Linked DNA regions of Tistrella bauzanensis. The protein of the gene in region 2 interacts with the protein of the main gene of each other region in a pairwise test. Links are inferred from orthologs where the notes say so. Each region holds a gene or a part of one and is shown on either strand. Other genes may lie near its edges.

Evidence for each region.
Region 1: the proteins of IEW15_RS00605 (region 2) and lepA interact in binary tests that used the Escherichia coli proteins (3 or more experiments, as listed by UniProt). The link is inferred for Tistrella bauzanensis from one-to-one orthologs.

Annotation. Positions count from the first base shown.
Region 1 is NZ_BMDZ01000013.1:8,821-16,642, forward strand. What follows is about bases 778-3,634. They hold lepA (translation elongation factor 4), read right to left. Parts: upstream 3,178-3,634; coding sequence 1,378-3,177; downstream 778-1,377. Other genes in these bases: IEW15_RS07695 (hypothetical protein), read left to right, coding at 1,024-1,347; IEW15_RS07705 (adenylate/guanylate cyclase domain-containing protein), read right to left, coding at 3,272-3,634. Also shown: more of IEW15_RS07705, read right to left, coding at 3,635-4,711; pheT (phenylalanine--tRNA ligase subunit beta), read right to left, coding at 4,972-7,377; pheS (phenylalanine--tRNA ligase subunit alpha), read right to left, coding at 7,397-7,822. UniProt on the Escherichia coli protein: Required for accurate and efficient protein synthesis under certain stress conditions. May act as a fidelity factor of the translation reaction, by catalyzing a one-codon backward translocation of tRNAs on improperly translocated ribosomes.
Region 2 is NZ_BMDZ01000001.1:142,717-150,656, forward strand. The notes cover bases 1,811-4,785. They hold IEW15_RS00605 (zinc transporter ZntB), read right to left. Parts: upstream 3,837-4,785; coding sequence 2,784-3,836; downstream 1,811-2,783. Other genes in these bases: IEW15_RS00595 (SDR family oxidoreductase), read left to right, coding at 1,811-2,379; IEW15_RS00600 (Atu4866 domain-containing protein), read left to right, coding at 2,467-2,754; IEW15_RS00610 (ABC transporter permease), read right to left, coding at 3,868-4,662; IEW15_RS00615 (ABC transporter ATP-binding protein), read right to left, coding at 4,649-4,785. Also shown: IEW15_RS00585 (enoyl-CoA hydratase-related protein), read right to left, coding at 1-420; IEW15_RS00590 (LysR family transcriptional regulator), read left to right, coding at 530-1,468; more of IEW15_RS00595, read left to right, coding at 1,645-1,810; more of IEW15_RS00615, read right to left, coding at 4,786-5,422; IEW15_RS00620 (ABC transporter substrate-binding protein), read right to left, coding at 5,437-6,516; IEW15_RS00625 (FAD-binding oxidoreductase), read right to left, coding at 6,698-7,940. UniProt on the Escherichia coli protein: Zinc transporter. Acts as a Zn(2+):proton symporter, which likely mediates zinc ion uptake. Purified ZntB reconstituted in liposomes also binds and transports Cd(2+), Ni(2+) and Co(2+).

The DNA.
Region 1 (7,822 bases), on a different replicon or contig from region 2:
GGGCCTGATCCATTGCGCCAAGTGTGGTGGGGCCATGACTATCCGCACCGGCAAGGGCGGGCGCTATCGCTACTATGCTTGCTCCATGAAAGCCCGGCAGGGACCGACCGCCTGCGAGGGCATGGCCGTGCCGATGGAAAAGCTGGACGATCTTGTCGCCAGCCATCTGGAAGATCAGCTTCTCCAGCCCGAGCGGCTCGAAACCATCCTCGCCAGCGTTCTCGACCGGCGGCAGGAGCAATCCGAGCGTCGCCGGGACCACATCGCCGAACTGAACAAGCGTGCATCCGAATCGGAACTACGCCTGAAACGCCTCTACGACGCCATCGAGGCGGGTGTCGCGGACATCGACGACCCGGCTCTGAAAGACCGCATCGACGGTCTGAAGGCCATCCGCGATCAGGCAAAAGCCGATGCCGAGCGCGCCCAAGCCATGCTCGACAACTCCGGCTCCAAGGCGATCACCCCGCAGATGGTCCGCACCTTCGCCAGGACCGCCCGCCAGCGCATCCGCCTTGAAGGCGGCGGCTATCGCCGCGACCACCTGCGCGCACTCGCCCAGCGTGTCGAGGTCGCGGACGGCGAGGTTCGAATCATGGGATCGAAGACCCGGCTGCTTCAGGCGCTCACCGCGAAAAACGGCGTAAACTCAGTGCCCACTCAGGGACTGAAGTGGCGGAGGGAGTGGGATTCGAACCCACGATACGTTTTACCGTATACACACTTTCCAGGCGTGCGCCTTCGACCGCTCGGCCATCCCTCCGGCTCGGTGCGCGGTCGATTGATGCGGCGGGATGCGTGCGGTGGGCGCATTTCCCGGTCGACCGGCGGCGCGCATTATAGCTGGGCTGGGGCCAAGCGCAACCGTCCATCTGTGGTAACGACACGGATTTGCGGCAGGCCGGCGGCGGGATGGTGAGAGCGTGGTCGCATGCGGGAAGATGCAGACAGGCTGCATGTTGCATGGCGCGGGTGATGGTCTAAGCTATCCGCCGCACCCGTCAATCGGAGAGATCCGTCCGCATGCCGGTCCGCCGCCTGTTCGCCAGCCTGTTGATCCTTGCAGCCCTTGTCCTGATCGGCCTTGAAGCCATCGGTTGGTGGTATCAGGGCACATGGGAGATGATCCCGCTCTCGGCGCTCTGGGCCGCGATCGATCGCGGCAGCCTGATCGGCCTTCAGGCCGCCATCGAGAGCACACTGTGGCCGGGGCTGTGGCCGCCGGTGCGCTGGGCGCTGAACCTGCCGCTGTGGGGCTGGGCGGGGGCGCTGGGGCTGGTGTTGCTGGCAGGGAGTGGCGGGCGCGGCGATACCGAGCGCCGCCGGCGGTTCAGCCGGCGGCGATAGCCTGAAGCCCACACACCACGATGATGCGCGTCAGCCGTCGATCTTCAGCGCCGCGATGAAGGCCGATTGCGGAATCTCGACATTGCCATAGGTCCGCATCCGCTTCTTGCCTTCCTTCTGCTTGTCGAGCAGCTTGCGCTTGCGGCTGACGTCGCCGCCATAGCACTTGGCCAGCACGTCCTTGCGCAGTGCCTTCACCGTCTCGCGCGCCACCACCCGGCCGCCGATCGCCGCCTGTACCGCGATCTGGAACATCTGGCGGGGGATCAGATCCTTCAGCCGTTCGCAGATCACCCGGCCGCGGGTTTCCGACATCGCGCGGTGAACGATGATCGCCAGCGCATCCACCGGCTCCTTGTTGACCAGGATCGAGAGCTTCACGAGGTCGCTCTCCTCATAGCCCTGAAGCTGATAGTCGAAGCTGGCATAGCCGCGGCTGACCGATTTCAGCCGGTCATAGAAATCGAACACCACCTCGGCCAGCGGCAGTTCATAAACCACCATCGCCCGGCCGCCGACATAGGTCAGCTCCTTCTGACGGCCGCGCTTTTCCTCGCACAGCTTCAGCACCGCACCCAGATGGTCGTCGGGCACCATGATGGTGGCGTTGATCATCGGCTCTTCGATATGGTCGATCTGCACCGGGTCGGGCATGTCGGCCGGGTTGTGCATCTCCATGATCGAGCCGTCGGTCTTGTAGATCTTATAGACCACGCTCGGCGCCGTGGTGATCAGGTCCAGGTTGAATTCGCGTTCCAGACGCTCCTGGATGATCTCAAGATGCAGCAGGCCCAGGAAACCGCAGCGGAAGCCCAGCCCCAGCGCGGTCGAGGTCTCGGGCTCGAAATGCAGGGCGGCATCGTTCAGGCGCAGCTTGCCCAGGCTGTCGCGCAGATGCTCGTAATCGCTCGCATCCACCGGGAACAGCGAGCAGAACACCACCGGCACGGTCGGCTTGAAGCCGGGCAGCGCCGCCGCCGCCAGACGGTCTTCCTCGGTGATGGTGTCGCCGACCTGCGCGTCGGCAATGTCCTTGATGCCGGCGGTGATGAAGCCGATCGAGCCGCAGCCCAGCTCGTCGACCATCAGCGGCTTGGGTGTGAACACGCCCACCCGGTCGACCGGATGGGTGCGCTTGCTGGCCATGAAGCGGACCTTCACGCCCCGGCGCAGCGTGCCGTCCTTCACCCGCACCAGAATGACCACGCCCAGATAGGGGTCATACCAGCTATCGATCACCAGCGCCTTCAACGGCGCCGCAGGGTCGCCGGCGGGCGCCGGCAGGCGGTGGATCAGCGCTTCCAGCACGTCCTCGATGCCCATGCCGGTCTTGGCCGAAATCGGGATCGCCTGGCTGGCATCCAGGCCGATCACATCCTCGATCTGCTGCTTGATCCGCTCAGGCTCGGCCGCCGGCAGGTCGACCTTGTTCAGCACCGGCACGATCTCGTGGTCGTTATCGATCGCCAGATAGGCGTTGGCGAGCGTCTGCGCCTCGACACCCTGGCTGGCGTCGACCAGCAGCAGCGAGCCTTCACAGGCCGACAGCGAGCGGCTGACCTCATATGAGAAATCGACATGACCGGGGGTGTCGATCAGGTTCAGCTCATAGGTCTTGCCGTTCTTGGCATTATAGGTCAGGCGCACGGTCTGAGCCTTGATCGTGATGCCGCGCTCGCGCTCGATATCCATCGAGTCGAGGATCTGTTGCTTCATCTCGCGGTCCTGAAGACCACCCAGCCGTTCGATCAGGCGGTCGGCGAGCGTCGACTTGCCGTGGTCGATATGGGCGATGATCGAGAAGTTGCGGATGTTCGCGAGATCGGTCATGGACATCCCGAAGAGCTGGCCCGAAAAGCCGGGCGGCACAGGTGTTTGAGGCTGCCCGGAACATAAGGCGCCCGCACGGTGCTGGCAACCGCGATCAGGCGGCGGTGGCCGCCGCCGGTGCCGGCACCGGCCCAGGAACCGGCCCAGGAACCGGAACGGAAGCCGGGGCGACAGCCGCAGCCGGTTCCGGCAAGGTCACGATGTCGGCGGCGGGCCGCAGGGGCCTGGTGGTGGTGGTCACATCACCCCGGGCCGCATGGCCGGTGACCGCATAGAGCTGCATGGGATCCGACTTGCCGGCCAGCCAGGTCGGCGCCAGCCGTTCCAGCAGGAACCCGTCGCCTGCCCGCATCACCACTTCGTCCGACACCACCAGATCGCGGCCATGCTGCTTGCAGGCGGCCTCGATCCGGCTGGCGGTGTTGACGGTATCGCCGATCACGGTGTGTTCAAGCCGCTCAGGGGTGCCGATATTGCCGACCAGCGCGGGGCCGACATGCACGCCGATATCCTGGGCCAGCGGCACTTCGCCCGCGGCCGCGCGGCGGGCATTCAGCCGGTCCAGCGCCTCACGCATGGCAAGGGCGGTTTCCAGCGCCCGGCGGGCCGGGTTCACATCCGGCTCGGCCGAACCGAAGGTCACCATGATCGCGTCGCCGATGAATTTATCCAGCGTGCCGCCATGGGCGAAGACCACCGCCACCATTTCCGCATGATAGCTGCGCAACAGGTCCAGAACGTCGGCGGGTGGCATCTGGGCCGACAACCGGGTGAAGCCGCGGATGTCGGCGAACAGGATCGCGACCTCGCGGACCACGCCGCCGGGCCGGAAGAAATCATCGCCGCCCTCGGCGATCCGGGCGGCCACCGCCGGCGAGAAATAGCGCCGCAACTGATCCGAGGCATGTTGCAGGCGCACGGCCTGCACCGCCATGCCGCGCGCGACCCGGGTCATCACCGCCAGCAGCAGCGCCACGGTCAACACGATCACGATATCGGCCGTCACCAGCCGTGGGGCCACGCCCAGACCGGTCATCGCCGCCAGCGGATCGGTGGTGATGGCCGTGCGCGGATCGTTGAGAATCGCGCCGGCGAGCACCCCATAGATGATGGTGAAGGCGCCGGCGATCACCAGCGGATATGCCGGCCGGAACGCCAGGGCGTTGACCACCATCACCATCAGCACGCCGACCGTCATCCGGGTCTGCAGAAAGAATTGCGGCCCCACCACCTGATCGGCGCCGGTGCCGATATACCAGATCACCGGCAGACCGCTCAGCACCAGCACATCCAGCACCGCCGCCAGATAGCCGGTCATCTGCGGACAACCGTGGCGATCCAGGCGGATCAGCAGCAGCAGCGTGCCGAGCGCGGCACCGCCGCACAGCGCCGCCACCATCACCAGCTCACGCACCGAGTGATACAGCAGCACATGTAGCGCGAACACGATTGCAAGCATACCCAGCCGCGCGACCAGCGCAAAGCGCACGCCGCGCTTCTCGCGCGCGAGAAGCAGTTGATCGACTTCGGACATGCGCCGGAACGCCTTTGCCGGGCGGTGCAGAACGGAAAACAGCGGCTTGAACCAACTGGCGGAGGTGACTGGCATATGGGGGCCGGCACGGCAGGCATCAATCCCGCCATCGCGCCGCACATGGCCGATGCATGACGGGTTCATGACGTTATACGAGACCGCCGCCGGTTTCCGATGCGTGAAAAACGCAAGGGTGAGGCCCTGATCCACAGAGCCTCACCCTTGGCGTCCGTCCGGCCATTGATGGCCATTGCCGATGCTTAGCTGCGCAGCGCCGCCCCGGTCGCCTTGGTCACCGCCGCCACGATCCGGTCCGACACCGCCTGGATCTCGGCATCGGTCAGCGTGCGGTCAGCCGGCTGGAGCGTGACCGAGACCGCCAGCGACACCTTGCCGGCGCCAAGCCGTTCGCCCGCGAAGCGGTCGAACACCGCAACATCGCTGATCAGCTTGCGGTCGGCGCCCCGCACCGCCTTGACCAGCTGGTCGGCGGCAACCCCCTCGTCAACCACGAAGGCGAAGTCGCGCTCGACAGCCTGGAAGTCGTGCAACACCAGCGCCGGCCGCGCCCGGCCGGGCTTGCGCTTCGGCTCGGGCAGCGCGTCCAGGTCCAGCTCGAACCCGACCGCCGCGCCCTTGATGTCATGAGCGTCCAGGATCAGCGGATGCAACTCGCCAAAGGCGCCCAGCGTCAGCTTGGGCCCCAGCCGGATCACGGCAGACCGGCCCGGATGGTAATGAGCCGGCGTCTGCCCCTGCACCACCTGCACCTTGTCGGCATCCAGCCCGGCGGCGGCCAGCGCCGCCAGGATATCGGCCTTGGCGTCGAACACGTCCACGGCCCGCGGCCGCTCGGCCCAGTTGCGCGGGCCGGTGCGGCCGGTGCGCAGACCACAGGCCATGGTCCGCTGGTCGTCGGGTGCGACACCGCGCCAGCCCGGCCCCACTTCGAACCAGCGGCTGTCGGTCTCGCCGCGTGCCGCCGCACGCCCCGCCGCCATCACCAGCGAGGCCAGCGGCGTCGGCCGCATCACCGCCAGATCGGCCGAAATCGGGTTCAACAGGAACAGGGCGTCGTCGCCGCCACCGAAACGGCGGGCATCGGCTTCGGTCAGGAAGGAATAGTTCACGGTCTCGGTCAGGCCGCGCGCCGCCAGATCGCGCCGCACCCAGCCGGCGCGCAGGCGCCGGCCTGATGCGGCGGTGCGGGTCACGACATCGGTGCGCGGCAGCGGCAGCGCCGGCACGCTGTCATAGCCGGTGATGCGCAGCACCTCCTCGACCAGATCGGCCTCGCCTTCCACATCCTGGCGCCAGCCCGGCACGGTCACCTGCCAGACATCACCAGCGCTGCGGTCGACGGCGAAGCCCAGCTTGTCCAGAATCGCCGCCTGCTGGTCCGCGGCCACGTTGAGGCCGCCAAGCGAGCTCACCCGCGCCGGGCGATAGCCGATCACCCGATCAAAGGCCGGCACGGTGCCGGCCAGCCGGATCTCGCTTGCCGTGCCGCCGGCCAGGGTCAGGATCATCGCGGTCGCGATCTCGGTGCCGGGCAGCACCGATGCCGGGTCGACCCAGCGCTCGAACCGATAACGGGCGTCGCTCAGGATGCTCAGCGCGCGGCCGGTTTCCGCCACCCGCTTCGGGTCGAACCAGGCGCATTCCAGCAGCACGTCGGTCGTGGTCTCGTCCACGCCCGACAGCGCGCCGCCCATGATGCCGCCCAGGCTCTGCACGCCGGCGTCATCGGCGATCACCACGTCGCGGCCGGCGGCGAGCGTATAGCTGCGCTCGTCCAGCGCCGCCAGGGTCTCGCCTTCCGCGGCGGCGCGGATCACCAGATTGCCGGCCAGCTTGTTCGCATCGAAGACATGCAGCGGCCGGCCCAGATCCTGCGACACGTAATTGGTGATATCCACCAGCACCGAAATCGGCCGCAGACCCACCGCCATCAGCCGGCGCACCATCCAGTCGGGCGACGCGCCATTGGTGACGCCGCGGATCAGCCGGCCGGCGAAGACCGGGCAGCCATCGCCATCCTCGATCCGGATATCGACCGGACAGGGGAAGGCGCCGGGCACCGGATCGACCGTCAGCGGCTTCAGGGTGCCAAGGCCGGCGGCGGCGAGGTCGCGGGCAACACCACGCACACCCAGGCAGTCGCCACGATTTGGCGTGATCGCGATCTCGATGACCGGATCGTCCAGGCCCATCAGCGATGCGAAGGGCACGCCCACCGGTGCGTCGGCCGGCATCTCGATGATGCCGTCATGCTCGTCCGACAGGCCCATCTCGCGCATCGACACCAGCATGCCGTTGCTCTCGACGCCGCGGATCTTCGACGGCTTCAGCACCAGACCGGTGCCAGGCACCGTCAGGCCCGAGCGCGCGAACACCGCCTTCATGCCGGTGCGGGCGTTGGGCGCGCCGCAGACAACCTGCTGCGGCTCACCGTCGCCCGTGTCAACCCGGCAGACGCGCAGCTTGTCGGCATCGGGGTGGGGTTCGGCCGATATCACATGGGCGACCGTGAACGGCGCCAGCGCCGCGCCACGATCGGTGATCTCTTCCACCTCCAGGCCGACCGCGGTCAGCGCCAGCGCGATCCGGTCCAGATCGGCATCGGTGTCGAGATGGTCCTTCAACCAGGACAGGGTGAATTTCATCGCGGGGTGCCCCTCTGAATTAGCGCGTCAGCCCGCCGGCAAGCGTCGGCAGATCGGCGGCGGCGAAGCCGTAATGCTTCAGCCAGCGCGGATCGCTGTCGAAGAAGGTGCGCAGATCCGGCACCCCGTATTTCAGCATCGCGATGCGCTCGATCCCCATGCCGAAGGCGAAGCCCTGATATTCGGCCGGGTCGATGCCGGCCATGGTCAGCACCTTGGGATGCACCATGCCGCAGCCCAGGATTTCCAGCCAGTCGCCGAAATTGCCGATCTTCAGCTCGCCGCCGCCGCGCCCGCAGCCGATATCCATCTCGGCCGAGGGTTCCGTGAACGGGAAATAGCTGGGGCGGAAGCGCACCGGCAGATCGTCGACCTCGAAGAACGCCTTGGCGAACTCGATCAGGCAGCCCTTCAGATGCGCCATGGTGATGCCGCGATCGATCAC
Region 2 (7,940 bases):
GACATTGATCTCGGGCAGGCCGACCATGGCATTGTCGGCTGCCAGGATGACGTCGCAGCAGACGGCGATACCAAGCCCGGCCCCCAGTGCTGCGCCATTGATCGCGGCGATCCATGGTGTCTTCCGGTGGGTGAGGGCCTCGTAGAGCGCCACGCCATGCATCAAGGGGCCGGGGCGGCCGGCCTCGATCGCGTCGAGTTCTTCGGCAAGATCCAGCCCGGCCGAGAAGCAGCGCCCCTGGCCGGTCAGGACCACAGCGCGGATCGCAGGGTCGGCATCGATCTCGGCCACCAGCCCGATCAGCCGTTCCAGCGCTGCGCTGTCGAGGGCGTTGACCGACGGCCGGGCAAGAGTGACGGTGGCGACGGCACCGTCGCATGTGACGAGAACGGGTGTGGAGACATGGGGTATCGACTGCATGGCGGGCGTGTTCCTCGGCGGGCGCATTCGTGCGTCTTCATGGCTCCCGATTGGAAATCATCCGCCGCCCTGAGACAATGCCGCATCGTTCAGGTCAGGGAGGCAGAGGATGACCCCGTCCAGCCAGGGGGTGGAATATGCGCAGTTGCGCGCCTTCGTGGAAGTGGCCGAGCAGGGCGGCTTCAGCCGGGCGGCCGAGCGGCTGGGCGTCACGCCGTCATCGTTGAGCCAGACGATCCGGGCGCTGGAGACGCGGCTGGGTGTGCGGCTGTTCAATCGCACCACACGCAGCGTGGCGTTGACGCCACCCGGTCAGGCCCTGTTCAACCGCCTGCGGCCGGCCATGGACGAGATCGGTGCCGCGGTGGAGATGGCGAGCCGGGCCGGCGGGCGGGTCGCTGGAACGGTGCGGGTGCATGCCGCCCGTGTCGCGGCGGCCAGACGGATCGAGCCGATGCTGGCCGCGTTTCACGCCGCCCATCCCGATGTGGTGATCGACCTGACGGTGGACGACGCGGTGGTCGATATCGTCGCCGGCGGCTTCGATCTGGCGATCCGGCCCGGAGAGGTGGTGGAGAAGGACATGGTCGCGGTGAGGCTGGGCGGTGATCATCGTCAGATTCCGATGGCCACACCCGATTACCTTGCCCGCCACGGCCGGCCGGCGGAGCCGGGGGATCTGACCGCTTATGCCTGCATCCGCTGGCGTTGGGACGGGCGCAGCCAGCCCTATGACTGGGAATTCTGCCGCGATGGCGTCTGGTTCGCGGTCAGCGTCTCAGGGCCGCTGATTGTCAATGACCGGCGGATGATGCTCGATGCCTGCCTTGCTGGCATCGGCATCGCCTTTCTGACCAATGAGGAAGGCGCCCCGCATATCGCGGCCGGGCGGTTGGAGCCGATGCTTGAGCCGTGGTGTGCGGCCTATCCGGGGTTCTTCCTGTGCTATCCACGCCAGCGCCAGATGGCACCGGCGCTGAGGGCCTTCATCGACGCCGTGCGGGCGGTGGAGGTCGATTATACCATTCTGGCTAACAAGTCCTGGTGAGAGCCGGGCGATTATATCCGGCCGTCATAAGCGGTATCTCTGAGAGCGAGGGGCATCCGGTCATCACCGGCCTGCCCCGCGCCGCGTCATACAGGGCCAGCGTCACACAGGGGACTGATGCTATGACCAGTCAACCGATATCACCCGCATCCGGAACCATGCATCCGGTGACGCCCATGGCGGGTGTCGCCGGTAAGATCGTGCTGATCACCGGCGCCAGCAGCGGCATCGGCGAGGCGACCGCCCGTATCCTGGCCGCCGCCGGCGCGGTGGTGGTGCTGGGCGCGCGCCGCGCCGACCGGCTGGACCGGCTGGCCGATGCCATCGCGGCCGCCGGCGGCACTGCCCGGGCCCGCGCGCTCGACGTCACCGACCGCGCCGACATGATGGCCTTCGTCGATGCCGCCCGTGCCGAATTCGGCCGGATCGACGTCATCGTCAACAATGCGGGCGTGATGCCGCTGTCGCCGCTGGCTGCCTTGAAGCTGGATGAATGGGACCGGATGATCGACGTCAACATCCGGGGCGTGCTGCACGGCATCGCGGCCGTGCTGCCGGCGATGACGGAACAGGGCACGGGCCAGGTGATCAATGTGTCGTCAATCGGCGGTCATGCGGTCAGCCCGACCGCCGCGGTCTATTGCGCGACGAAGTTCGCGGTCGGCGCTATTTCAGACGGGTTGCGCCAGGAAACCGACCGCATCCGGGTGACAGTGATCTCGCCCGGCACCGTGACGTCGGAACTGGCCGGGACCATCACCGACGACACCGCCCGCGCGGCGATGGAGAGCTTCCGGCGGATCACCATCGAGCCCGACGCCATCGCCCGCGCGATCCGCTTCGCCATCGCCCAGCCCGATGATGTCGATGTCAGCGAAATGATCGTCCGGCCGACCGCCAGCCCCCACTGACCGGCCCCGGCCTTCAGATATGGAGAGCGTTTCATGTCCATTCGTCTGGCAGGTATCGCCATGGCGGCGGTGATTGCCACAACCGCCATGGCCCAGGCACAGCAGGAGACCGGCACCATGACCAAGCCCGGAACGGCGCGCAGCCACCCATATGTCGGCATGTGGGTGACGGAGGATGGCCGCATCCGCCATGAACTGCTGGCCAATGGCCGCTATGTCGAGGCGCGCGGCAATCGCGAGGCCGCCTATCAGGGCGCCTACACCATCACCGGCGACCATATCGACTATGTCGACGACACCGGCTTTACCGCCGACGGCGATTTCATCGACGGCGTGCTGTATCACGGCGGCATGGTGCTGTACCGGCGGCCCTGACCACCGGTCCTGCATGCCGGCCCTGGCGGTCAGATCCAGCGCAGGCGCCGGAACAGCCAGAGCTGGATCGCGACCAGGATCGTCAGTGCCGCGCACAGAATGGCGAAGGCCGCCGGATGGCCGGCGCCGGGAATGCCGCCGACATTCACGCCCAGCAGCCCGGTGACCACACTCAGTGGCAGCAACACCGCCGACAGGATGGTGAGCAGATAGACCGTGCGGTCGGTCCGCTCGGCGATCCGCGCCTCCCATTCACCCTGGGCGAGCAGGGTGCGTTCGCGGATGGCCTCCAGATCCTCGACCATCCGGGTCAACTGGTCGGCGGTCTCGCGCAGGTCCAGGCGGTCGGCATGTCCGAAGGGGCTGGGGTCCAGGATGGCCAGCCGCGACAGGGCCTCGCGTTGCGGCGCCATATAGCGGCGGAGCGCGATGGTTTCGCGGCGCAGTTCCGCCAGCCGCGCCCGGGCACGGCGGATGCCGCCGGGCCTGTGGGCGGTGCGCGGGCTGGTGCCGCTGGCGGCGGCGGCATCCAGCGCCTCGTCTTCCAACTGGTCGATCTCGTCTTCCAGGCGGTCGATCTCGACCCGCAGGCGGGTCATCAGCCGGTCGGCGAGTTGCGCGATCACCCCGCCCGCATCCAGCGGACCATCGGCGCCGGCCGCCAGCGCCTCGGCCATGCCGCGGGCGGCCATGATCCGATAGCGCCGGGTGGTCAGCGTGATGCCGGGGGCGGCCCAGGCGCGCACCGACACCAGATCGAAGGCATCCATCCCCGGATTGAGGTTCAGCCCGCGCAGATTGATCACCAGTCCATCGCCGAACCGGTCGGCGCGCGGGCGGGTTTCCTCGGCCAGCAGGGCTTCGGCAGCCTGTGGCGGAATGCCGGCGGCATCCAGCCAGATCCCGACCTCGGCGGCGGTGCGGTCGACATGCAGCCACAGGGGCGGGCCGCTGCCATCGCGCGCGGCACGTGTGGCGGCAGGCAGATCGGCGGCAGGCACGGCCCGGCCGCCGCCCTGGCCATCCAGGGCGAAGGCATAGACAAGGCCGCGATCGGTATCGGTGTCGGAGGCGGGTGTCATCGTCGTGCCCTCAGGCCGTGAACCTCCAGGATCAGCGCCAGCGCAGCAGGCGCTTCTCGATCAGCCCCAGCAGCCCGGCCACGATCAGACCCAGCAGCGACAGCACCACCACGCCCGCGATCAGCAGATCGGTCTGCATCAGATTGCCCGCCGCCAGAACCAGCGCGCCCAGGCCGTATTGAGCGCCGATCATCTCGGCCGCCACCAGCAGGATGATGCCGATCGAGGCCGAGACCCGGAATCCGGTCAGGATGGCGGGCAGGGCCCCCGGCAGCACGATCCGGGTCATGATCCGCCAGGGGCTGAGGCCGAAGCTCTGGCCCATGGCGATCAGGCTGCGCGGCACATTGGCAACTCCGCCAGCGGTGTGGATGACGGTCGGGAAGAACACGCCGAAGGCGATGGTCGCCACCTTCGACGGCTCGCCGATGCCGAACCAGATGATGAACAGCGGCAGCAGCGCGATCTTGGGGATGGGAAACAATGCCGAGACCACCGGCATGCCCATGGCACGGGCGACCGAGAACAGCCCCACCGCCAGCCCCAGCGCCACACCCGCCGTGACCCCGATCGTCCAACCGGCGCCCAGCCGGAACAGCGAGGCCGAGAGATGGCGCCACAGATCGCCGGTCTCGATCAACCGGGCCAGGGATGCCAGCACGTCGCCCGGTGGCGGCAGGGTCAGCGGTCCGATGAAGCCGGTGCGGCTGCCCACCGCCCAAAGCGCCAGCAGGCAGATGAAGAACACGGCGGTGATCACCGGCATGCGGCGGGGCCGGAAGCCACCGCCGCGGAACGGGACCGGACGGATGTCACGATCGGACATTGGCAAGCTCCCGGTCGGCGGTTGCGGCCTCGTCGCGGATCGATTGCCACAGCCGGTCGGTGATCACGGCCAGATCGGCCGCGGCGCGGGCGCGATCGGCGATGGCGATATCGATGTCGACCACGTCGCGCACCCGGCCGGGGCGGCGCGACAGCACCACCACCCGATGCGCCAGGCGGACGGCTTCGGCAAGATTATGGGTGACATAGAGCGCGCTGAACGGCGCGCGGCCATGCAGGGCCACCAGATCGTCCATCAGCAGATCGCGGGTCTGGGCATCCAGCGCCGATAGCGGTTCATCCATCAGCAGCACGGCCGGATTGACCGCCAGCGCCCGGGCGATACCGACCCGCTGGCGCATGCCGCCCGACAACTGGCGGGGCAGGGCGCCGGCGAAATCCGACAGGCCGGTACGGTCCAGCGCATCGGCCACACGGGCGCGACGCTCCGCCCGCCCCAACCCGCGCCCTTCCAGCGGCAGGGCGACATTGGCCGCGACGCTGCGCCAGGGCAGCAGGGCGAAATCCTGAAACACATAGGTCAGCGGGTTGAGGCATCCGGCGGGCACGTCGCCTGCCATCGCCACCCGCCCCGCAGACGGCCGGATCAGGCCGCCCGCGATGGCGAGCAGGGTGGATTTGCCGCAACCCGACGGGCCGACCACGGCCACGATCCGACCATCATCGACCTCCAGATCGATCGGACCCAGGGCGTGAAGGTCATCATAGCTGTGGACGACCGCATCGAGGATCAGGCGCATCGGTTGCCTGCGCCCTATCTGGCGGCGGTGACGGAAAAGCCGCCATCGACGAAGCTGGTATCGATGAAGCTTGCCGGATCGACCGAGGCATCGACCAGATTGCGCGCCTGATACCAGTGGACCTGTTCGGCGATATCGGCCGCATCGAACCGGCCCTTGGGCTCGATGAACATGGCGCCGGCCTTCACGCCCGCGTCATTGGGCTTATCCGGATAGACATATTTGTTGATGATGTCGACCACCGGCTGGGTCTCGGGGCCGAACACCCGGTTGCCCTCGGCGTCGACCGCATTCAGCGTGGCATTGTAATCGGCCGAGGCACGGATATAGGCGCGCACGAAGCGTTCCACCATGTCGCGACGCTCGGCGACGTTCTCGGTGGAGGTGAACAGCCCGCCCAGTTGGTAGGGCGCATAATCGGCGACCTGGCCCAGGCTTCTGGCGGCACCGCTGTCGACCAGCCCCTTGGCGATATGGGGCACGATGATCATGGCGTCGACCTGACCGGTCTTCAGCGCCGCGATCATGTTGGGCACCGCCTGAAGCGGCTTCAGATCCACCTTATCCAGATCGAAGCCCCGCGCCTCGGCCAGCTTGCCGGCCATATAGTGGAAGGACGAGCCCACCTGCGTCATGGCCAGGCTGTGGCCGGGGAAGTCGTCGACGCTGCGGAACCCTGCCTCCCAGGCCTGGTTCGACACCAGGATCGCCGATCCCTCATGGCCCGCAATCTCGGCCGACTGGCCCGCGATCACCTTGACGGCACCCTTGCCGGCCAGATTGAAGAAACCGGCGGTGAAGGCGGTCACGCCGAAATCGGCATCGCCCGAGGCGATCGCCACCGCCACCGGCTGGGCGGCGCGGAAGAACTCGATCTCGACATCGAGCCCTTCATCCTCGTAATAGCCGCGCTCCTTGGCGATGAACAGCGGCGACGACGACACGAAGGTGAGGGCCGCGACCTTGATCTTGTCGCCGGCGGCTTCGGCGCCGTGGGGCAGGGCGGTTGCAAGGGCTGCGGCCGCGACCGACAGGCCGAGGCTCTTCAGAAGACCACGGCGTGTCAGCCGTGACAGGATGCGGTGGGTGCTCATGTCGGGACGGTTCCCCCCAGGATCGTTTCTTGGGACAGGCTGTTCTTGAGACAGGCTGCCGGTCGTGCGGCGTGGGCGAGCAGTCTAGGCGCGGCCTGCCGGTGCCGTCACCCCGCGAATGACAACGCCCGCGAGCCTTGCCGCGGGCGTTGATCGGTTGGCGTCGATGATCGCGCCCTGGTCAGGGACGCAGCACCTTGCCGGGATTCATGATGCCCTGCGGGTCCAGCGCCTGCTTGATCTGGCGCATGACCGAAATCGCCTCGCCATGTTCGGCGATCAGGAAGTCGCGCTTGCCAAGGCCGATGCCGTGTTCGCCGGTGCAGGTGCCGCCCATGGCCAGCGCCCGTTCCACCAGCCGGTCGTTGATCCGCTGGGCCTCGACCAGATCGGCCGGATTTTCGGGGTCGACCAGCAGCACCAGATGGAAATTGCCGTCGCCGACATGGCCGACCATCGGCGCGATCAGCGTCGAGGTTTTCAGATCCTCCTGGGTTTCCAGGATCGCATCGGCCAGCCTTGAAATCGGCACGCAGACATCGGTGGGCCAGCCCTTGGAGCCGGGCCGCAGGCGCAGCGACGCGTAATAGGCATTGTGGCGGGCCTGCCAGAGCGCGTTGCGGTCTTCGGCGAGGGTCGCGAACTTGAACTCGCCGCCGCCATGCTCCGAGGCGATCGCCTGGACCATTTCCGCCTGCTCGACCACCCCTGCCTCGGTGCCGTGGAATTCGAAGAACAACGTCGGCTGCACCGGATGATCGAGCTTGGAATAGGCATTCACCGCCTTGACCGACAATTCGTCGAGCAGTTCCACCCGCGCGATCGGCACACCCATCTGGATGGTCTGGATCACCGTGCGCACGGCGCCTTCCAGGCTGTCGAACGGGCAGACCGCGGCCGAAATCGCCTCGGGCACGCCATAGAGCCGGAGGGTGACTTCGGTGATCACGCAGAGCGTTCCTTCCGAGCCCACGAAGATGCGGGTGAGGTCATAGCCGGCCGAAGACTTGCGGGCGCGGCGCGCGGTCTTCACGATCCGGCCATCGGGCATCACCACGGTCAGGGCCAGCACGTTCTCGCGCATCGTGCCATAGCGCACGGCATTGGTGCCGGAGGCGCGGGTGGCGGCCATGCCGCCCAGCGAGGCGTCGGCGCCGGGGTCGATCGGGAAGAACAGTCCCGTGGTCTTCAGATGCTCGTTCAACTGCTTGCGGGTGACGCCGGCCTGAACGGTCACGTCCAGATCATCGGTCGACACGCGCAGGATGGCATTCATCCGGCTCATGTCGATGCACACCCCGCCACGGGTGGCGGCGACGCCACCTTCCAGCGACGTGCCGGTGCCGAAGGGGATCAGCGGTACGTCGTTTGCAGCACACAGCTTGACGATCGCCGCCACCTCCTCGGTGGTCTCGGGGAAGACC